One region of the Thioalkalivibrio sp. HL-Eb18 genome, then DNA from elsewhere that is predicted to be linked to it. Evidence: predicted binding sites of a transcription regulator. Region 1 holds the regulator's gene; the other holds the start of a gene.

Region 1 (10,862 bases):
CGCGCTCGATCGCATCGACCAGCGGGACGCCGTCGCGCGCCAACGGGTGTCGCCGGCGTGTCAGGTGGTAACGGCGCAGCAGAACCTCGCTGGAGGCCTGCAGGAACATCACCTCGACCTGCAGCCCCTTGCCCCTGAGTTCGCGCAGCAGGTCGGCAAAGCCCTCCAGCGCCGCCAGCCCGCTGCGGACATCCACCCCGACTGCCAGATGCCGGTCTTCGTCCGCGTCGTAGTCACCACTGCGGACCTGTTCGATCAGTCCGGGCAGCAGCGGCAGGGGCAGATTGTCGACGCAGAAATAGCCGGCGTCCTCCAGGGTGTGCAGGGCGACCGTCTTGCCGGAACCCGACAGACCACTGACCAGCAACAGTCGCATTCAGCCCTCCGGGTCCGGGTTGGGGACCGTGGTGGCGGGGATCGCACGATGGTAGGGCGGCTCCTCGGGCTCACCGCTCATCTGCCGGCGCTGGCGCGCGCGCAGGTCGTCCCCGGCAACGTAGCCCTGCATGTGCAGCATGTGGTTGCGTACCGCCGCCTCGATCATCACGGCGATGTTGCGCCCCGGCGCGACCGGCAGGCTGATCAGCGGGATGCGCAGCCCGAGGATGTCGATCTCCCCGCGGCGGCCGTTCAGGCGGTCGTCCGGCACCGGCGAGGGCTCGTTGTGATCACGCAAGTCGATGATCAGCCGCAGGTATTTGCCGCCCTTGATCGCGGAGTCCCCGTACATCGCGCGGACGTTCAGCACGCCCAGCCCCCGGACCTCGAGCAGGTCCTGCAGCAGGGCCGGGCAGTGCCCACGCACGATATCCGGGGCGATACGGGCGAACTCCGGCGCATCGTCGGCAATCAGCCGGTGCCCGCGCGAGATCAGCTCCAGCGCCACCTCGCTCTTGCCGACGCTGGACGCCCCGCTAATCAGCACGCCGATCCCGAGGATCTCCATGAACACGCCATGGCGGACTTCGAAGTGGGCCAGCCGCTGCTGCAGGAAGTAGCGCAGCAGGGAGATAATCTCGTGGCTGCTGGTCGAGGAGCACAGGATCAGCGGCAGCTGCTCCTCGGGGACGTCCGGCATCTCCGAGAACGGACAGGTGTCCTCGGCGAAGATCACCGCGGTCGTGCCGGTGCGGGCCATCTCCAGGATCAACTGCTCGCGCTGTTCGTCGCTCAGCCGCGCGATATAGCGCGCCTCGAAATCACCGATGACCTGGATGCGGTTCGGCCGAATCAGGTTGAGGTGCCCGGCCAACGGCAGGTCGTCGCCATCACCGCCCACCAGGTTGCGGTCGGGGGCGACCTGCTCGCCGTGGACGTAGCGCAGGTCGAGGCGGTTGCCCATCGCCTGGATCAGGGATTCGACGGTGATGTCGCGCGCGATGCCGCCCTCTCCCAGTGCCTCGTTCATGCACGAGTCTCCGGCATCGCTGGCGCGGGGTGTCGTAATCGGGGAAGCGCTGCCGGGAGAGCCATGCTCAAGCGTCGCCGAAGGCCCGGGTCAGTTCACGCTCCAGGCCGTCGGCATCGCCGGCGCGGCGGAGCGCCGCAATATTGTCGGGCTGCGAGAGACCACGGGCCAGTTGCGCCAGGAGATCCAGGTGCGCACTGGTGGCCGCCTCGGGGACCAGCAGCGCGATCAGGATATCCACCGGCTCGTGATCCATGGCGTCGAAGTCGACCCCTTGGTCCAGCCGCAGGACCGCGACACGGGGGGCATCAAGCTCGGCCAGGCGCCCATGCGGGATGGCCACGCCATGCCCCAGACCAGTGGAGCCAAGCTTCTCGCGGGCAGACAGGGCCTCGAAGATGGCCCCGCTGGCCGGGCCGGCGGACTCCTCGCCGCCGACGGCCAGCAACTCGGCCAGGGTCTCGAGCGCCCGTTTCTGGCTGGAACACTCGGGCTCCAGCCGGATACGGTCGCGGGTGATCAGCTCGGCAATGGTCATTGCGTTACAGGGCCTGTTCGCGGTTGCGCTGGGCGCCCTCGGCGCGGTGATGGTCCTTGACCTTTTCCTTGTGCTTGATCAGCTGGCGATCCACCTTGTCGATCAGCCCATCGATCGCCGCATACATATCCTCGTGACTGGCTTCGGCGTGGATGTGATTGCCGCTGACCTGGAGATTGGCCTCCGCCTTGTTGTTCAGGTTCTGGTTTTTCTCGTGGGTCAGCACCACATGCACGTCGATCACTTTGTCGAAGTGGCGCTCCAGCTTGGCGAACTTTTCGTTCACGTAGTCGCGCAGGGCGTCGGTGATATCGACGTGATGGCCGGTCAGGTTGATCTGCATGGTCAGGCTCCTTTCTGCTTGGTTCCGCTGGGCATGCTCGCCATCTGCCGGCGTTCGCTGGAAGACGGTATGTGCATGGCCTCGCGGTACTTGGCCACGGTGCGTCGGGCCACATTAATGCCCCGATCCGACAGGATCTGGGCCAGTTTTGCATCACTCAGTGGCTTGTTCGGGGTCTCGCCACCAATCAATTCCCGAATCATGGCACGGATCGCGGTCGCCGAGCATTCGCCGCCGTCGGCCGTCCCGACATGACTGGAAAAGAAGTACTTGAACTCGAATACCCCACGCGGGGTGTGCATGTATTTCTGTGTGGTCACCCGCGAGATGGTCGACTCGTGCATCTCCAGGGCCTCGGCGATATCGCGCAGGATCAACGGCTGCATCGCGACCTCACCATGCTCCAGAAACCCCTGCTGGCGTTCGACGATGGCTTGGGCCACCCGCAGCAGGGTGTCGTTGCGGCTGTGCAGGCTCTTCAGGAACCAGCGCGCCTCCTGCAGCTGATCGCGCATAAACGCGCTGTCGCGGGCATCGGAGACCTGCCGCACCATGCCCGCATAGAGATCGTTGATGCGAATGCGCGGGGCAATCTCCGGATTCAGGTCCACACGCCAGCCATCGCGGTCATGGCGGACATAGACATCCGGCACGACGTATTCCGAAGTGGACTCGCTGATCTGGGCACCGGGCCGCGGGTTCAGGGTGCGGATCAAGTCCAGCGCCCGCGCCAGCTCGTCCGGGTCGCGTACCCCGGACTGGCGCTGCAGGGCCCGGTAGTCCCGCTTGGCCAGGCTCTCCATGCCGTTTTCCAGGATGGCTCGGGCCGCATCGCGTGCCGGGGCATCCGGCGCCAGATGGCGCAGCTGGATCTCCAGGCACTCGCGCAGGTCCCGCGCACCGACGCCCAGCGGGTCGCACTGCTGAATCCAGTGCAGCACCGCCTCGACCTCGTCGACCCCCACTGGTTCGTCCTCGCCCTGGCTGATCATCTCTGCCAGCGCCTCGAGGTCGCCGTCCAGATAGCCGTCCGGGCTGATCGCGTCGATCAGCGCCGCGCCGATGCGCTGGTCGCGTGGAGTCAGGTGGCTCAGATGCAGCTGCCAGAGCAGGTGATCCTGCAGCCCCTCGTCCTCGCCGTCGGAGGTATTCTCGAGCGGATCGCGATCATCCAGGCCGCGCGGGCTCGGGGCGGGCTCGTAGATGTCGTCCCAGCGGCTGTCGGTACTCAACTCCTCGGGGATCACGTCATCGCCGGCCGTGTCGGACTGCATGCGATCCCCGTCGACCCGTTCACCCCCTTCCTCCGGGCGCTCGGGCGGGGCCTCCTCGCCCTCGTCCTCCACCTGCTCGAGCATGGGGTTGCTTTCCAGCGCCTGCTGGATCTCCGCCTGCAACTCCAGCGTGGAAAGCTGCAGCAGGCGGATCGCCTGCTGCAGCTGCGGGGTCATCGTTAGCGTCTGCCCCAGCTGCAGATTGAGCCCGGGCTTCAGCATCGCGGTTTGAGGTCCATCGTGACCATTAAGATCATCTTAAAAGGACTCGTCGAGACATGCCCAAAGGAAGTACTCACAGCCGAAAGTTTTCGCCGAGATACACCCGGCGCACCTGGGGATCATCCAGCAGTTCCTGCGGGGTCCCCACGCTCAGGATGCGGCCCTCACTAAGAATATAGGCTCTGTCGCAGATTCCGAGGGTCTCGCGCACGTTGTGGTCGGAAATCAGCACGCCGATCCCGCGCTGGGCCAGATGCCCAATCACCGCCTGGATATCGCCCACGGAAATCGGGTCCACGCCGGCGAACGGCTCGTCCAGGCAGATAAAGCGCGGGTCACCGGCCAGTGCCCGCGCGATCTCGGCACGGCGGCGCTCGCCCCCGGACAGGGCAATCCCCGGGCTGTGGCGCACCGTCTCCAGCTGAAATTCCTCGATCAGGGCATCGCCGATGCGGCGACGTTCGTGGCGATCAAGCTCCGGCCGCAGCTCCAGCACCGCCTGCAGATTGTCCCACACGCTCAGCCGCCGGAAGATCGAGGCCTCCTGCGGCAGGTAGCCCAGCCCGGCCCGGGCCCGTGAATGGATCGGGGCCCGGGTGATGTCCCGGTCACCCAGCGTGATACGGCCGCGATTGGGCCGGATCAGGCCGACCAGGCTGTAGAAACAGGTGGTCTTGCCTGCGCCGTTCGGGCCCAGCAGGCCCACGACCTCCCCTGGTGCCAGATCAACGTCGACACGATCCAGCACCGTACGCTTGCCATAGCGCTTGGTCAGCTCGCGTCCGGTCAGATAGCCGGCCATCGGCGGGGGGTCGCCACCGGCCACTGCGGGCGCGCTGGTGTCGAGCTCGGTCATTCGTCGTCTTCGCGGGGCTGAATCGTGATGCGTACACGCTCGTCATCGGTCTCGCCACGCTCGGCCTCGATCACGTCCGTCTCCAGGTCGTAGACGATGCGCTTGCCGCGCGCCTCCTCGGCGGCCGTGACCACATGCGCCTGGTCGGTCAGGATCACCCGGTCCTCGTTCAGCAGGTAATCGATGCGCAGCGCGGTGGCGATGCGCATCTCGCCTGTTTCCGGGTCCGGGGATTCCAGCCGCGCGGGCTCGCCGTGGGCCTCCATCTCGTAGGGGCGCCGGTCACGACTGCGCACATAGACCTTGTCCGCCTCCAGCGTCATGTCCCCGCGGATCACCACCACATCGCCGGTATAGGTACCCAGGCCCCGGCGCTCGTCCATCTCCGCGTGATCCGCGGTAATCTCCACCGGCAGGGACTGTTGCTGGGCGATAACCGGCACGGCCAGCAACAGCAAGACACTGCTCATCAGCACGGGCCACCCGGCCCGGGCGAGCGACGACCCACCACGTTCAGTCATTAGCGGCTTCCTCCTCGCCCGACTCGCTGTAGAGCGTGTACACGTCATGGAACAGCTCTATGGTATCCCCTCGCGAGTCCACGCGCAGACCCGTACCCCGCTGAAAAAGACCGGGTTGATCAAGCGTCGAGAGCGAATCGGAGGTGGCAATCATGGTATCGGTCGCCACCGTCACATCGGAGGACTCGATGACCGTGCGCACGCGCTCGTCACGCTCGGGCTGCACCCCCCGCGTGGGGCCGATCAGGTCCAGGATCTCGTCCATAGGCCGGTGCAGCGCCTCTGGCGCGGTCCAGTGCCATTCGATGCCGCCAGCGTCAAAGATATCCAGATCGGGATTGTCAATCAGTTGCGGCCCGTCGCGACCAAACTCGCGCAACCGCGTCCCGCGCAAGCGGTGGCTCAGCTCGCCGTCCTCGCCGGTCGCGTGCAGTGTGAAGCCCTCGATCTCCAGCGTCACCTCGCCCTCGGGTTCATGCTCGCTGGCGCCAGCGCCGGCCACCAGCGCCGCCATCGGCACCAGGATCAGCGCCGCCATCGGCACCAGGATCAGCGCCGCCAGTCCGGCCACCCACTTCATCCGTCGATGTACTCCGCGAACAGGGCCTCCAGCCGCCCCTGGGCCGCCAGCAGGCCCTCGCAGACCTCGCGTACCGCGCCGCGCCCGCCGGGGGCCTGCGTGACCCAGTGGGCATGCTGCAATACCAGCGGGTGGGAATCCGCCACGGCGATGCCCAGCCCCACACGGCGCATCGCCGGCAGATCGACGATGTCGTCGCCCACGAAGGCGGCCTCGTCGGGCGCATGCCCGGTCTGCTCCAGCAACTCGTGCAGTGCGGCGCCCTTGTCGCGCCGCCCCTGCACCAGATGCTGCACGCCCAGATCCCGCATGCGGTGCTCGACCACGCCGGAGGTGCGCCCGGTCAGGATCGCGACCTCCAGCCCCCCGTCCAGTGCCAGGCGGATGCCGTGCCCGTCGCGCGAATGAAAGGCCTTGTATTGCTCACCGGCATCCCCCATGAACAGGCTGCCATCGGTCAGCACCCCATCGACATCCAGGATCAGCAGACGCACTGCCGCCTGGCGGCTGTGCAGGGGCTCGTCGTAACGGTCCATCAAACCACCCCCGCGCGCAGCAGGTCGTGCATGTTCAGCACCCCGACCAGCCGCTGGTCGTCATCGACCACCGGAAGGGCATTGATCCGCTTGCTCTCCATTGTCTCCAGCGCCTCGACGGCCAGCCACTGGGGACGGGCCGCATGTCCGCCTTGCGTCATCACCTGGCCGATGGTCAGCGCCTCCAGGCTTTCACCACGGTCCAGGGTGCGCCGGAGGTCGCCATCGGTAAACACACCAAGCAGGTGCGCATCGGGATCGGCGACGATCACCAGCCCCAGCCCCTTGCGCGTAATCTCGAACAGGGCGTCCTTCAGCGGGGCCTCCGGACCCACGCGCGGGATCGCATCATTGGTGTGCATGATGTCCGCGACATGAACCAGCAGCCGCCGCCCCAGCCGGCCACCGGGATGCGAACGAGCAAAATCGTCGGCGGTAAACCCGCGCGCATCCAGCACCGCGATCGCCAGGGCATCACTCATGGCCAGCGCGGCCGTGGTGCTGGAGGTCGGGGCCAGGCCCAGCGGGCAGGCTTCGCGTTCGACCGAGACATCCAGATGCACGGTCGCATCCTGTCCCAGGCGCGAGCCGGGGTTACCGGTCAGCGCGATCAGCGGCACGTCCAGCCGCCGGATCAGCGGCAGGATGGTCAGCAGTTCGTCGGTCTCGCCGGAGTTGGACAGGGCAATTACCACGTCATCGCGAGTGATCATGCCGAGGTCGCCGTGGCTGGCCTCGCCGGGGTGGACGAAAAACGCCGGGGTGCCGGTAGAGGCGAGCGTGGCGGCCAGTTTGGAGCCGATGTGACCGGACTTGCCCATACCGGTCACCACGACACGTCCCCGGCATTCAAGGATGTGACGGCAGGCCTCGAGGAAGGCCTCGTCCACGCGTTCGGTCAACCGGCGCACGGCGTCCGCCTCGTTGTTCAGGACCGCCAGGGCCAGGTTGCGGGTGGTTTCGGGATTGAAATTCATGCAGTCGCCGTGATTCCGAGATAGACAAGGTAGCCCGCGAACACCGCGAGCAGAAGCGCTCCCTGCCAGCGCCGCAGCTCGGCGCCACGCGCCAGGGCAAAAACGAACAGCGCGGCGGTCATGCCCAGCATGACCGGATAGTCGCGTAGCAACACCTCGCGTTCGATCGCCAGCGGCGCGATCAGCGCGGGAACCGCCAGCACGGCCAGCAGGTTGAACAGATTGGAACCGATCACGTTGCCGATCGCCAGTCCCGCCTCGCGGCGAAAGGCTGCGACCACTGAAGTCGCCAGTTCCGGCAGACTGGTCCCGATCGCCACGATGGTCAGGCCGATCACCAGATCACTGATACCCAGCTGCTCCGCGATCCCGACCGCACCCCAGACCACCAGCTGGCTGCTGGCGATCAGCAGCACCAGACCAAGACCCAGCCAAGCGAGGGCGTGACCGGCAGAAGTGACCGCCGGGATGGCTTCAACCATGCCACGCACCTCTTCAGGCGCCTCGGCCGGGTCCAGTGCCTGCGCGCGCCGTGCAATGTGAATCACCCAGGCGGTCACTAGTAGCAACCCCGCTATCAGGATCCCGCCTTCCAGGCGGCCCAACTCGCCGTCGAGCAGCAGAAACAGGACCGCGAGCGTCACCCCCATCAGGATCGGCAGCTCGCGGCGCACCAGCCCACGCCCGATCGCAAGCGGCGCCACCAGCGCCGCTGCCGCCAGCACCAGTCCGATGTTCGCGATATTCGAACCGATCGCGTTACCCACCGCGAGGCCCGGGTTGCCCTGCAGGCTCGCCAGGATGGAGACGACGACCTCCGGGGCCGAGGTCCCGAAGGCCACGATCGTCAGCCCGACCAGCAGGGCACTCACCCCCACGCTGCGCGCGAATGCCGAGGCACCAAACACGAAGCGGTCGGCACTCCAGGTCAGCAGGATCAGACCGCCGATCACGGCGATGACGGGGAGCACCATGAGTGTTTCCCTAGCGAATGCCGGAAGTGGATTGAGCCGGATGTCTCACTCGCGGATTGTAACCGATTGCCGGTGGCGGCCCGCGCCCCGGATCAGCCGCCCGGGACCACCTGCCCGGCAAGGGCAAACCACAATGGCAGCGTCAGCAACGACAACGCGGTTGTCAGGGTCACCGCCGCCGCGTACAGCCCCGTATCCAGCCGGAAGCGATCGCAGAACACGAGCCCCAGGACCATCGCCGGCATGGCGGCCTCGAGCACCGAGCCCACCCCGGGCACGCCCTCCAGGCCCGTCCACAGCACCAGGGTCAGCGCAAAGGCGGGGGCGAGCACGAGCTGGATCACCGTCACCATCACCAGGGGGCGGGCATCCCGCCCGCGAAAGCGGTTGAACACCAGCGCAAGCCCCAGCGAGAACAGCATCAGCGGGGCCACCGAATTAGAGAGGAAGCCCAGAAAGGCGTCCAGCCAGTCGATCAGCGGTACCCCGGCCAGGTTCAGCCCAACCCCGACCAGTGCCGCCCAGATGGAGGGAACCGCTACCAGCCCCCTTAGCGGACTGGCGCCCCCGTACATACGTACGGCCTCGGGGTCGCCATAGCGCCGAGCCAGCAGCACCCCCAGGGTCAGCACCAGCGGCAGACAGGCGAACAGATCGTACTGGATGGCTACCGCGCGCCCGGGTTCGCCGAACAGGCTGTCGAGAACGGGGAGGCCGAGATAGGTGGCATTGGGCCAGGCCGCCGCCAGCAACATGGCGCCGATGGCCGCACGCTCGGCCATGCAGACTCGACAGGCGAGCAGCGTTGCGCCAACCATCGCAAGGACCGTAAGGCCCGCGACGAAGGCAATGCGCAGCGAGTCGAGCCCCAGGGGAGCGGTCCACAGCACCTGCAAAACGAGTGCGGGCAGCAGCAGATAGTAGACCAGGGTGGTGAGCACCCGGCGGGCGGTGTCGGCGTCCAGCCCGCCGGGGCGCAGCAGGCGCCAGACGACGCCCGCAACGATGAGCGCCCCCATCTGGGTCATGACCGTCAGCATGGGGGCGCTCGTTTAGGGCGACAGGTTTCGCGTCAGAAGGTCATCAGGCCTGACCGGCCTGCTGCTCCTGCTGCTGGCGTTCGATGTCGGCGCGCACCTGGTCCATATCCAGCTCGCGCACCTTGCCCAGCACCTCGTCCAGCTGCCCGGCGGACAGCACGCCCGGCTGGGAGAAGACGATGATCTGCTCGCGGAAGATCATCAGCGTCGGGATGGAACGGATCTGGAACGCCCCGGCGATCCCCTGCTCCTCGTCGGTATTCACCTTGGCAAAGACCACATCGGAATGCTGCTCGGAGGCCGCCTCGAAGGTCGGGGCGAACTGCTGGCACGGGCCGCACCAGGGGGCCCAGAAGTCCAGAATGACGATGTTGTTGCCGGTGATCGTGGATTCGAACGTATCCTGCGTGAGTTCCTGAACGGCCATGATGGCGAGCTCCAGTCAAAGTGTGTACCGAAACCTTAACAGCCCCGCCGCAGGGTTTCAGGATTTCGATGCCGCGAGCATGGCCGCTCGCAGGCGCTCCAGGCGCTCGATCGGGTCATCCGCCTCCAGCAGCTGCTGCTTGACCTCGAGATCGATCGGTAGCAACTCCGTCAGCCTCCCGACCACCCAGGAGGAATCGTCGAACCGCCGCTCCAGGTGCGACCAGGGCGTGCCGAGCTGGTCCAGCAGCCGCTCGAGCAGATCCGCCAGCGATGCATAATCCACCGGCAGGCTGACATCGGGGCGCTCCTGCAACGGCTCGACCTCCGCCAGCCAGAGCCCGTCCTCGGCCCGACGCGGATTGTGCAACTGGTGGCGGCGCTCGCCCTTGACCAGGATCCCGAGCAGGCCGTCCGGCCGCTGGTCCCAGTCGACGATCGCGACCTCGGTCCCGACCGGGTGGAAGCCGACCGAAGGGTCTGTCTCGGCGTCCGGGCGGGGCGCCCCGGACTCGGTATCGGGTTCGATGGCGACGATCACGAAGCGACCATCCTCGCGCAGGCAGCGGCGCACCATGTCGAGGTAGCGCGTCTCGAAGATCCGCAGCGGCAGCAGCCCCTCCGGGAACAGCACGGTATTCAGCGGGAACAGTGGCAGGGTCGTCATGCCGGGTCCTCCGGCGGCAACGACGCCTCGCCCCAGCGGGGGCCCAGGGCATGCTCGATGTCCAGATGGTCCAGCACTCGCGCTACCATGAAATCAACCAGATCGTCGATGGATTGCGGCCGATGATAAAAGGCCGGGTTGGCCGGCATGACCACCGCACCCATGCGCGCCAGGCGCAGCATGTTCTCCAGGTGGATCTCGGAGAACGGCGTCTCGCGCACCACCAGCACCAGCCTGCGCCGTTCCTTGAGCACCACATCCGCCGCGCGTTCGATCAACCCGCGCGAGGCCCCGGTCGCGATGGCCGATACGGTCGCGGTAGTGCAGGGGCAGACCACCATCGCCTCGGGCACAGCCGAGCCGCTGGCCACCGGTGCGGTCCACTGCTCCGGCCCATAGCAGCGGATCTGTCCATCGGCGGCCCCGTGGCGCGCGGCGAAAAAGCGCGCAATGTCGGCCGGCCGCCCGGGCACGTCGAGATCGGTCTCCAGCCCCAGCAC
Region 2 (10,862 bases), on a different contig from region 1:
CCCTGGCGGCCGCTTATGCGGCCTGGGCCGGTGTCCCGCTGGTCGCCTTCCTGGCGACAGTCGCGATCGTCCTGACGGTTCTGGGACTGGGTACCCGCAGCGCGTCGCTGGTGCGCAACTCCCGCATCAAGTCGAAATCGACGTTGCAAACCGCGATTGGGGTGAAGCACCCGAAGATCCAGCAAAAGTCCCAGGGCTTCATGGGCGGCTCATTCAATACGCGGGAGTTCTTCCACCACATGTCGGCGGCGTTCCTGCGCGGCATGAAGTGGATCTTCCTGCTGGGTGCGTTCGTGGTCCCGGCGATCCTGCTGCTGGTCGTACTGGTCACCCGCATCGACCCGGTCAACCTGCTGATCGCCGCGTTCGTGATCCAGTATCTGGGCATGGTCGCCGAGCGCTGGTTCTTCTTCGCCCAGGCGAACCATCCGCAGAACATCTACTACCAGTCGGTGGCCTGAGTACCACCGGGGGCGGTTCTTCCGCCCCCGGTCCGTCACGGTTCCGGGCACACCCGAGCCGGCCCGGTCAGGCTGCAGGCCAGCCCTCGGTCGCTATCCCCTCGCCCAGATCCACATCTATCAGGCGGCGACGCACCTCCAGCAGCTTTTCCAGCAGGGCCGGTTCGACACGCTCGTAGGCCTCCGCATCCGGTACCCGGTTGACCACCACCCCCAGCAGCTCGGTAATCGCGTTGCCGATCGAGTTCTGGCTGATCGTGACGATCAGGCGACCCTCGTCGTTGCGGTAGATCAGCTGCTTGAAGGCCGGCTGCCAGCGGATCGCATGGGCGTACTTGGCATCGGTGAAGCAGCGGTCTCGCACCTTCTTCGCGGTCTTCAGGAAATCGTTGTTGAACAGCAGGACCTCCTCCACGGCATCGGGGAAGTGCGTCCCCTCGGGCATCGGCGCATTGCGGGTGGAGACCTGCGAGAAGAAGGTCCGGTAGAAGTCCAGAAAGCCCTGCAGCACCGCGTCGTATTCCCGCCAGAAGCGGATGTCCTTCAGCGCCTCGACCCCACCCTGGATCTCCCAGCTCGGGAGGCCGTGCGGGTAGCCGGTCAGCCCCAGGCGGGCCTGGTGGTCCGGCGCCGGCCGGAGGATCTGAAGATCCAGGGCCCGAGTGAAAAAGGCCCGGTAGACGTCGCGCATGTAGGCCTGAAACAGGCTGTGCTGGCCGCCATCGGTCAGGTTGGGGTTGCCGGGATCCGCCAGCGGCGCATCGGCCAGGGTCGCCATCGGAAAGACGATGAAATGGTTGTGCAGCATGCGGATGCTGGGCACGCCCGGCGCGGTGAGCGGCCAGGTCGCATCCAGGCTGGCCTCGCCCGCCAGCACCAGGGCCTCGGCCGGGTCCGGGTACTGTTCCAGCATGTACTCGATGATCACCCCGTTCATCCGGTTCCAGACATGCCGTACCGGCTCCGGCACCTGGGTGCGCCGTACCGGACGCCCCATCGGGTCGAGGATGGTCTGCGAGGTGTTGTAGATGATGGAGCAGTCGAACTCATTGCTGTGTCCCAGCGCCTTGCGGTAGAGCAGGAGGTTCTCCGGATTGACCAGCAGGCCGTTGTTATTCACCAGGTCGGCGAGGTTCTCGGTGCTGTTGAAGAACTCGTTGGGTTTCATGCCCTCCGGGATGTCCAGGGGGATAGGCCGAAACGGCGTGGTGATCTCGCGGGGGCCGGCTTGCATAACGGTGGATGACTCCTTGCAGGGGGCGGGTGTCACGTAAGGATGGGCAGGGTTGTACCGACAACCACAACCCCTGTACTGTAACTTGCGCGGCTCGGGAGTGTCTGCCGCGACCATAGCACAACCACCCACTCCTCATAGGAGCGAGAGCATGCGACTGATTCTGTTGGGGGCGCCCGGCGCCGGCAAGGGCACTCAGGCCCAGTACATCTGCGAGAAGTACAACATCCCGCAGATCTCCACCGGCGATATGCTGCGTGCAGCCGTCAAGGCAGGCACCCCACTGGGTCTGAAGGCCAAAGAGGTCATGGATGCAGGCGGCCTGGTCTCCGACGACATCATCCTGGGTCTGGTGAAGGAACGCGTGGAGCAGCCCGACTGCTGCGACACCGGCTTCCTGTTCGACGGCTTCCCGCGCACCATCCCGCAGGCCGAGGCCCTGAAGGAGCAGAACGTGCCGCTCGACTTTGTCGTGGAGGTGGACGTCCCCGACGAAGAGGTGATCCGCCGCATGAGCGGACGGCGGGTGCATCCCGGCTCCGGGCGCACCTACCACGTCGAATTCAACCCGCCGAAGGTCGAGGGCAAGGATGACGTGACGGGCGAGGATCTGATCCAGCGCGAAGACGACAACGAGGAAACCGTGCGCAAGCGTCTGGAGGCCTATCACAGCCAGACGCGCCCGCTGGTGGACTTCTACTCGAAGTGGGCGGAGAGCGACGACCCCGACGCGCCGAAATATGTCCACATCAAGGGAACCGGATCGGTGGAAGACATCCGCGACCAGATCTTCAAGGCCCTCGGATAGCAAAGGCCCGCCCGGCGTACCGGGCGGGCCTTTGTCAGGGGATCAAAACCCCTGCACTTGGCCCCTGGCCCCGGACACGGGACCAGGGGCCTTTTTCTAGCGACCGAGCACCTTGGTCACCTTGTTCTTGCGCAGACGATAGGCATCCGGCATGCCCGAGCCCAGCAACGGGCGCAGATACATGCGGAAGGCATCCGTGACATCGGTGCCCGAGTCATCGATGAATTCGTCCGGCATCACCTTGGTCTTGCCCGCAACGGCCTCCAGCGGGACGTACTCGTAGTCCACCGAGTAAAAGCCGGTGCGCTTGATCGCGACCGAGCCGTCGCGGCCCTCCCACATCGCGAACTGCACGGCCTTCTCGCCCACCTCGCGGGCCTCGCGCTGATCGACATCGGAGACACAGCCAATAAAGGCACGCTGGAGATAGCCGAAGGTATCGCCGCGCACGCGCTTGACCCCCAGCTTGCTGCGGATCTCGTCGCAAAGCATATCGGCCAGTGCCCCGGTACCGGAGAGCTGCACGTTGCCGTGGGCATCCTTCTCCACGTCCTTGGCCAGCTTGGTCGCGATCGGTTCGCCGTCCGCGTCGTGGATGCCCTCGCTGACCGCGATCACGCAGCGGCCATGACGGTCCATGGTCGCCTTGACGTCCGACAGGAAGCGGTCGACCTCGAAAACCCGTTCGGGCACATAGATCAGATGCGGTCCGTCGTCCGGGAACTTCTTCCCGAGGGCGGAGGCCGCGGTCAGGAATCCGGCATGGCGGCCCATGACGACCGCCAGATAGATCCCCGGGAGGGCATAGTTGTCGAGGTTGGCTCCAATAAAGGCCTGGGCCACGAAGCGCGCGGCCGAGGGGAAGCCCGGCGTGTGGTCGTTTTCCACCAGGTCATTGTCGATCGTCTTCGGGATGTGCACGCAGCGCATCGGGTAGTTGGCCTTGCGCGCTTCCTCGCTGACGATCCGTACCGTGTCGGAGGAGTCGTTGCCGCCGATATAGAAGAAGTAGGTGATCCCGTGGGCCTTCAGGACCTTGAAGATCTCCTTGCAGTAGTCGAGGTCCGGCTTGTCCCGCGTGGATCCCAGTGCCGAGGAGGGCGTCCGTGCGACCATCTCCAGGTTATGGGTGGTCTCCTGGGTCAGGTCCAGGAATTCCTCGTCGATGATCCCGCGCACCCCGTGGAAGGCCCCGTAGACGAGCTCGACATCGGTAAATTTCCGGGCTTCGAGCACCGCGCCCACCATGGATTGATTGATTACCGCCGTCGGGCCTCCACCCTGGGCGATCAGAACCTTGGCCATCTTCGTCCTCCTTCTGCGACTTTAAGTACGTTCCAACCGTGAATCGGCCGCGCAACGACCGGGCATCTCAGTGACATAAGGCCCGAAGATAGCAAATTCCGCACTCTACGCACGGAAACGTTTAATTGTATTATCAAAGACTTATTGACTGGGGAGGACCCACGGGTGCAACGGCACCACCAACCCGATGGGTCGGGGGTACCGGCTCGCAGGCCAGGGGAGGAAGTCGGGGGAACTCAGTCGCGCAAATGCTGGTTCACAAAGCGCGTGACCCGGATCATCGCGTCACGCGAGGCCAGATCGTCGGCGAAGGTGCGGTTGCCGCCGTTGCGAAAATCGAAGCCGCGGCCAACGCCTGGATATTCGATCCAGGTCACATCACCGCCGCGGCTCTCCAGGCCGTCCGCCGCCATCTTCGCGGTCCGGTGGCGCTGATACTGCTCGTCCTCGCCGATCAGGATCATCATCGGGATCTCGAGCTGATTGACCTCGTTGGCGTAGCGATACACCTGGTGCGGCTCGCCGAGGTTCGGGTCCTGCAGGTGCGGGTAGTAACCGGCCCAGCAGGCGACGTCCTCGACCTGGCGCTCGTAGGTCACGGCGACCTTCAGCGTCTTGTAGCCCCCGCGCGTGATGGAAACCAGGCAGGCCCGGTCGCCGACGATGTCGTCGCGCTCGAGCAGGACATCCAGCCCCTGGTTCAGGTCGCCCTCCAGTTCGTAGTCATGATCCAGCGGATGCGTCTCCATGAAGCGGCCGGTGTACAGGTCCGGCGCCATCACCACGAAGCCGCGCGCGGCCAGACGCTTCACGTGCAGGATCGCCAGATCGTCCAGCCCGCGCCGGCCATGGGCCCAGAGGATCGCGGGATAGGCCTCGCCATCGGCGGGGCGCGCGACCAGCGCCGGGATGTCCACGCCGTCGCGCTCATACTCGAATCGCTCGATCTCGACCTCGTGATTCTCGAGGTCCGAATACAGCACGCCGTCCTCCCACCAGTCGTCATCCCACCACCAGTTGTCGGAACCGGTGGGTTCGTCCGCGGCGAGCGGCGCGACGAGGAGGCTGGCGGTGGCCAGCAGGCAGAACGATCGCAAAGCAGAAAACATGAATCCCGAACCCCTTTTCCTGAAGCCGCGTGGACGGCCCAACCGGGGGTCCCGCAGCCGTGAGCCACGCCTTCGAGCTTAGAGCAAAGCACGGCGTCATGCCCAGCGCATCAGCCGCTAGATCCCGTCCGGAAAACCGAGCTGGCGCCAGGCCTCGTAGACCACCACCGCCACCGCGTTGGAGAGATTCAGGCTGCGGCTGTCGGGCTGCATGGGCAGACGCAGTCGCTGTTCGGGAGGCAGTGCGTCGAGTACCGCTTGGGGCAGGCCGCGGGTCTCCGGGCCAAACAACAGCGCATCACCGGACTGGAACCCAGCCTGATCGTAACGGGCCTGCCCGCGCGTGGTCAGGGCGAGCACGCGTTGCGGCCGGGTCGATTCCCGCCACTGGTCGAGGCTGTCATACTCTTGCACCCGGGCCAGCTCGTGATAGTCGAGCCCGGCGCGGCGCGCCCGGGCGCTGTCCAGCTCGAAGCCGAGCGGATGGATCAGGTGCAGCGCCGCCCCGGTGTTGGCCGCCAGACGAATAATATTGCCCGTGTTCGGCGGGATTTCCGGTTCATAAAGGACGATGTGAAGCATGAGTGATTCGCGCACCGATCCGCGGCTGGCCGTTGATTTCTGCGGGCTGCATTTGAACACGCCCCTGGTGCTGCTGTCCGGCTGCGTCGGCTTTGGCGAGGAATACACCCGGGTCGCGGGGTTCTCCAATCGCGACGCGGGTGCGATCTGCCTGAAGGGGACCACCGGCCAGGCGCGACTGGGTAATCCGCCGCACCGCGTCTACGAGACCCCGGACGGCATGCTGAACGCAATCGGGCTGCAGAACCCGGGCGTCGACCGGGTGGTGGACGAGATCCTGCCCGCGCTCGATTTCGAGGAGACGCGCTTTTTCGCCAACGTCTCCGGCTCCACGATCGAGGAGTACATCGAGGTCACCCGGCGTTTCGACGACTCGCCGATCGATGCCATCGAGATCAATATCTCCTGTCCCAACGTGAAAGAGGGCGGCGTGGCCTTCGGCAACGACCCGGAGATGTCCGCGCGCGTGGTCGAGGCCTGCCGTTCGGTGACCTCCAAGCCGCTGATCACCAAGCTCTCGCCCAACCAGACCAACATTGCCGAAAACGCCCGCCGTTGCATCGACGCCGGGACCGACGGCTTTGCGGTCATCAATACCCTGATGGGGATGGCCGTCGACGTGGAAAGCCGCCGTGCGGTGATCGGTAACAACCAGGGCGGACTCTCCGGCCCGGCGATCAAGCCGATTGCGCTGCTGAAGGTGCAGCAGGTCTATCAGGTGGCCGCGCCGCACAACATCCCGATCATCGGCCAGGGCGGCGTGCTGACCGCGCGCGACGCCCTGGAATTCCTGATCGCCGGCGCCAGCACCGTGGGTGTCGGGACCGGGCTGTTCTACGATCCGCTGTGCCTGCCGAAGATCCTGGACGGCATCCGCGACTACATGGATCGCCACGGCATCCAGCAGGTCAGCGAGCTGACCGGGAGCCTGCAGCTCAACAGCGCGATCTCCGCCTGCGCCGCCCCGGCCCCGGAAGACCCGACGACCTGACCCGCCCTACTCGTCGTCGATGCCCAGTTCCTGAATCTTGCGGGTCAAGGTGTTGCGGCCCCAGCCCAGCAGGGCGGCGGCCTGCTGACGGTGCCCACCGGTCACATTCAGCGCCTCGCGGATGACCGTGCGCTCCAGTTGTGGCAGGACCCGCCCGAGCAGATCACGCTCACCTTGTTGCCAGTGCTGCCGGGCCACCTGGGCCAGCTCGCTGGTCCAGTCCCGCGGCGTGGCCATCTGCGCGTCCGGCAGGCCCCCATGGGCCTCCATGGGCGGGGCCTCTTGATGCAGCTCGGTCGGCAGGTCATCCAGATGCACCTCGCGCCCCGATGCCATGACCGTCAACCAGCGACAGGTGTTCTCCAGCTGGCGCACATTGCCCGGCCAGGGCAAGCGCTGCAGCTCGCGCACCACCTCCGGCCGCATGGTCTTTGCCTCCACGCCCAATTCACGCGCCACCTCGGCCATGAAGTGCTGCACCAGCAGCGGGATATCCTCCGGGCGCTCGCGCAGTGACGGTACATGGATGCGGATCACGTTCAGGCGATGGAACAGATCCTCGCGGAACAGCCCGGCGCGCACGCGCTCCTCGAGGTCCTGGTGGGTGGCGGCGATGATACGGACATCGACGCGGATCGGGGTGTGCCCACCGACACGATAGAAGGTTCCGTCCGCCAGCACCCGCAGCAGACGCGTCTGCAGGTCGAACGGCATGTCGCCGATCTCGTCGAGGAACAACGTGCCGCCATCGGCCTGTTCGAAGCGGCCCTTGCGGCTCTGGCTGGCACCGGTGAAGGCACCACGTTCATGGCCAAACAGCTCACTCTCCAGCAGGTCCTTCGGAATCGCGGCGGTGTTCAGCGCGATCAATGGTCGATCGGCCCTCGGGCTGTGCTGGTGCAAGGCCCGCGCGACCAGCTCCTTGCCGGTGCCGGACTCGCCGTTGATCAGCACGGTGATGTTGCTGCGCGACAGGCGCCCGATCGCGCGGAACATCTCCTGCATCGCCGGCGCCTCGCCAATGATGGGGGTGTCCTCGATCCTGGTGCCACCCTCGGCGTTTTGTTGTGCGGTCGCACGCGCCTCGAGTGCACGCTGGACCAGGGCCACGGCGTCGTCGACATCGAACGGCTTGGGCAGATACTCGAAGGCCCCGGTCTGGTAGGCCCCGACCGCGCTTTCGAGATCCGAAAACGCCGTCATGATGATGACCGGTGGAGGATCCGGGCGGGTCTGCATCCGGGCGAGAAAATCGAGGCCGTTCAGCCCCGGCATGCGGATGTCGGCCACCACCGTATCCGGGGCCTCGTCGGTCTCCAGCGCAGCCCAGGCCGCGTCGGCCGTCTCGAATCCGCGCACCTGGATACCGGCACGCTGCAGGGCGCGGTCCAGCACCCAGCGGATCGAGTCGTCGTCATCAATGATCCAGACGATGGGGTCCATCAGTTGCCGGCCTCCTTGGCATTTTGGGGTTCGATCGGCAGCAGGATGTCGAACGAGGTACTGCCCGGTCGTGAACGGCATTCGATGAGCCCGTTGTGCAACTGGATCAGGCTCTGGGCGATCGGCAGGCCCAGCCCGGTGCCGGCGGCGCGGCCGGTGACCATCGGGAAGAAGATGCGCTCACGGATCTCCTCCGGGATGCCCGGGCCGTTGTCGCGCACGCTCAGGCGCGCCACCAGTCGGTGGCGGTGGCCAGAAATGGTGTACTGGCGCAGGACGCGCGAGACGAGCGTGATCTCGCCGCCCTCGCTCAATGCCTGCACCGCGTTCTGCACCAGATTCAGGATGGCCTGCACCAGCATGTCGCGGTCGGCCTGCACCTCAGGGATGCTCGGGTCGTAGTCACCGCGGATCTTCAGACCCAACGGCAACTGCACACTCACCAGGCCGCGCACGTGCTCCAGCACCTCGTGGAGGTTTACGGCCTCGAGGCGGGGCAGGTTGTTCGGCCCGAGCATGCGATCCACCAGGCTGCGCAGCCGGTCCGCCTCGCGAATGATGATGCCGGTATATTCCTTCAGCCCGTCGTCATCCAGTTCGCTGGCCAACAGCTGCGCCGCGCCGCGCAGGCCACCGAGCGGGTTCTTGATCTCGTGGGCCAGCCCGCGGGTCACCGCACGTGTGATGGCCTGCTGCTTCTGCAGCTGTTCCTCGCGACTGATCCGTTCGTGGCGATCGATGGCGTTGAGTTCAAACAAGAGCTGTGACGCTCGACTATCTTCACCGCGCAGGGGCGTGATGGTGATGTCCGCGAGGAACGGCTCGGCGCGCAGGGGCTCCATCTGTCGGGCGCGCAGGGTGATCGGCTGATCGAGCGACAACACCGACCGCAGCCGATTCGACAGGCTGCGGTCGAGCCTGAGCCACTGCCCCAGTCCGTGGCCAACGATACGCTCGCGGCTGAGCCCCAGCAGGACTTCGGCCGCACTGTTCAGGCTCACCAGGCGCAGCTCGCCATCCGTCACCAGCACGGCAGTAGACAGGTCATCCCACCAGGGCCATGGAGCTGGGGCGGGCTTGGCGACAGGATTGTTCATCAACGGGCCTCAAGCAGGAATCGCGCCAAACAGGGGCACCGCACGGGGTGGATCATCCTCGGGCCAGAAAGCGCCCAGGCGCGTTTGGCATGATGGCAATCGCAAAGCTCCGCCCCATTATAGTGCAAAAAAGGCACTATAATGGGGCGGTATACGCACGGAGTTGGTGCGACCGGCTAGTTCTGCGGGATCTGCGGGACCTGGGGCTGGGGTGCGCGCGGGGCTTGTGGGGCCCGAGGGGCCTGCGGGGCCCCACCCTCGGGGAACTGCTGTGGGCGCTGTTGCTGCTGCTGTTCCCGCGGAATCGCGATGCGCAGCACGTTGAACTGGATGGTGTCGCTGCTGACGACCTCCTGCCCGGCGTCGTCCTCTACCCGCGCCTGGAGGCTGTATTCACCGCGGTTGAGCCCCTCGAAGGTAATGCTGCGGTCGGTGCTGTCACCCGCCTCCTCGCCGTTCAGCAGCCAGACGATGCGGTGTCCGGCCTCGGCGTCCAGCGCCGGTTCCAGCGCGATCTCGGCGGTGACATTGCCGTCATTGGCGCGCACGCCGGAACCGTCCTCGGGTTGCGTAATTGCGATGCGCTCGTAGCCGCTGGCACCGGCCTCCTCCTGCTGGGGCCGTACCGGGCGTTCGAGGATCTCGCGGGCACCCTCAAGCGGCACCCCGCGCATGGGCTCGCGCACATTGACCGACTCGCTGGCGCGACCCTCTGGCGGGCGGTCACCAAAGTGCACATTGCCCTGATCATCGGTCCAGCGATAGATCTCGGCCTGGGCCAGCGCCGGGAGACAAAACGCGATTAGTAACAGCACCCAGACCTTGTTCATCGTCGATCTCCTTGGGTCGAGACCCCAGCGCCACCTACGCGGCGCGCACCCACATGCTCTGCACACGGGCGGCGTGCCCCTGCAGCGCAACAAGCCGCTCCCGCTCGGACTCGCCCGCCGCACCCGATTCGCGCCGGGCGATCCAGTCCTCCAGCGCCGCCAGACGCAGCAACGTCGGTGCGGCCCCGCGCTCGATCGCGGCCAACGGGCGTTTGGCATGGTATCCCGCCAGCAACGCGCGGTACGCATCGCCACGGATCTCGCCCGCCTCGTCCACTGCGAGCGCCAGCGCGATGCGCGCGAGCTGCCAGAAAGCGGGCACCGGCGCCGGGGGCATCACCAGATCCGCGAGCCCCGCCCCATCGGGGTAAACCCGCACCGAGTGCCAATAGCTCCCGGCCAGCGGCAGATCCTCGAAACGATAGAGGCTCTGGTGGTGAAGCTCGGCATCCAGCATCTCGCGCTCGCCGGCCGACAGCGTCTGGCCCAGGGAGTCGGCGCGTTCACGCAGTAGCTGCTGCAGTACGCCGCGGCGATAGCCCGTGGCCTCCGGCATCGCACCCGCCGGGTGCAGGGCCTGCCAGCTCGCGGCCCGCTCACCCAGGGCCTCGAGGCTTCCGGGGCCCTCGGCCGACAGGGATTCGCGCAATGCCTGGCCTCGATCCAGCAAAAGAATCCGCGCCCCGTCGGCATCGGCCGTGACCAGCGGGCTGATGCCCGCACCCTTCAGGGCCGCTTCGATACCGGAGGCGGCATCCGCCGGAAGACGCAGGCACTGCACGGGCTGACCCGCCAGCAAGGCCTCGCCCTCGCGAAACTCGATGCTCATCCCGCAGGCCTCGGCACAGGCCTGGAGGTCGTGTTCGTTCATCACCATTGGAAAATCACCCAAGACGGCGGTACGAAATCGGGTTCCAGCTCGCGCTGGCGGCGATCGAGCAGGCCGTCACCGGTGCTGTCGATCAGGTAGTAGGAAGGACCGACTGCGGGTGTCACCTCGAC

Evidence for each region. The regulator sigma-54, encoded in region 1, starts transcription at its own class of promoters, with help from an activator protein. The targets are predictions, from matches to a motif close to TGGCANGNTNCNTGCTT.
Region 2: glnL (nitrogen regulation protein NR(II)) is a predicted target of sigma-54. The motif match lies at 9,042-9,058, and genes of this name have one in related genera.

What each region holds. Positions count from the first base shown of each region.
Region 1 is NZ_KB822966.1:47,791-58,652, reverse strand. Features, by position in the region: gene rapZ (RNase adapter RapZ) at 1-376, opposite strand, end outside; gene hprK (HPr(Ser) kinase/phosphatase) at 377-1,408, opposite strand; gene F813_RS0106825 (PTS sugar transporter subunit IIA) at 1,476-1,946, opposite strand; gene hpf (ribosome hibernation-promoting factor, HPF/YfiA family) at 1,951-2,289, opposite strand; gene F813_RS0106815 (RNA polymerase factor sigma-54) at 2,292-3,785, opposite strand; gene lptB (LPS export ABC transporter ATP-binding protein) at 3,859-4,587, opposite strand; gene lptA (lipopolysaccharide transport periplasmic protein LptA) at 4,638-5,162, opposite strand; gene lptC (LPS export ABC transporter periplasmic protein LptC) at 5,155-5,742, opposite strand; gene kdsC (3-deoxy-manno-octulosonate-8-phosphatase KdsC) at 5,739-6,278, opposite strand; gene F813_RS0106790 (KpsF/GutQ family sugar-phosphate isomerase) at 6,278-7,255, opposite strand; gene F813_RS0106785 (calcium/sodium antiporter) at 7,252-8,229, opposite strand; gene F813_RS0106780 (AEC family transporter) at 8,322-9,269, opposite strand; gene trxA (thioredoxin) at 9,313-9,696, opposite strand; gene F813_RS0106770 (LON peptidase substrate-binding domain-containing protein) at 9,754-10,362, opposite strand; gene F813_RS0106765 (flavin prenyltransferase UbiX) at 10,359-10,862, opposite strand, start outside.
Region 2 is NZ_KB822962.1:198,685-209,546, reverse strand. Features, by position in the region: gene F813_RS0103705 (DmsC/YnfH family molybdoenzyme membrane anchor subunit) at 1-461, shown strand, start outside; gene F813_RS0103700 (hypothetical protein) at 529-1,695, opposite strand; gene adk (adenylate kinase) at 1,847-2,503, shown strand; gene F813_RS0103690 (6-phosphofructokinase) at 2,600-3,808, opposite strand; gene F813_RS0103685 (dienelactone hydrolase family protein) at 4,045-4,917, opposite strand; gene F813_RS0103680 (tRNA (cytidine(34)-2'-O)-methyltransferase) at 5,035-5,499, opposite strand; gene F813_RS0103675 (dihydroorotate dehydrogenase) at 5,498-6,490, shown strand; gene ntrC (nitrogen regulation protein NR(I)) at 6,497-7,933, opposite strand; gene glnL (nitrogen regulation protein NR(II)) at 7,933-9,030, opposite strand; gene F813_RS0103660 (DUF4124 domain-containing protein) at 9,207-9,860, opposite strand; gene F813_RS0103655 (hypothetical protein) at 9,895-10,731, opposite strand; gene F813_RS0103650 (DUF2782 domain-containing protein) at 10,731-10,862, opposite strand, start outside.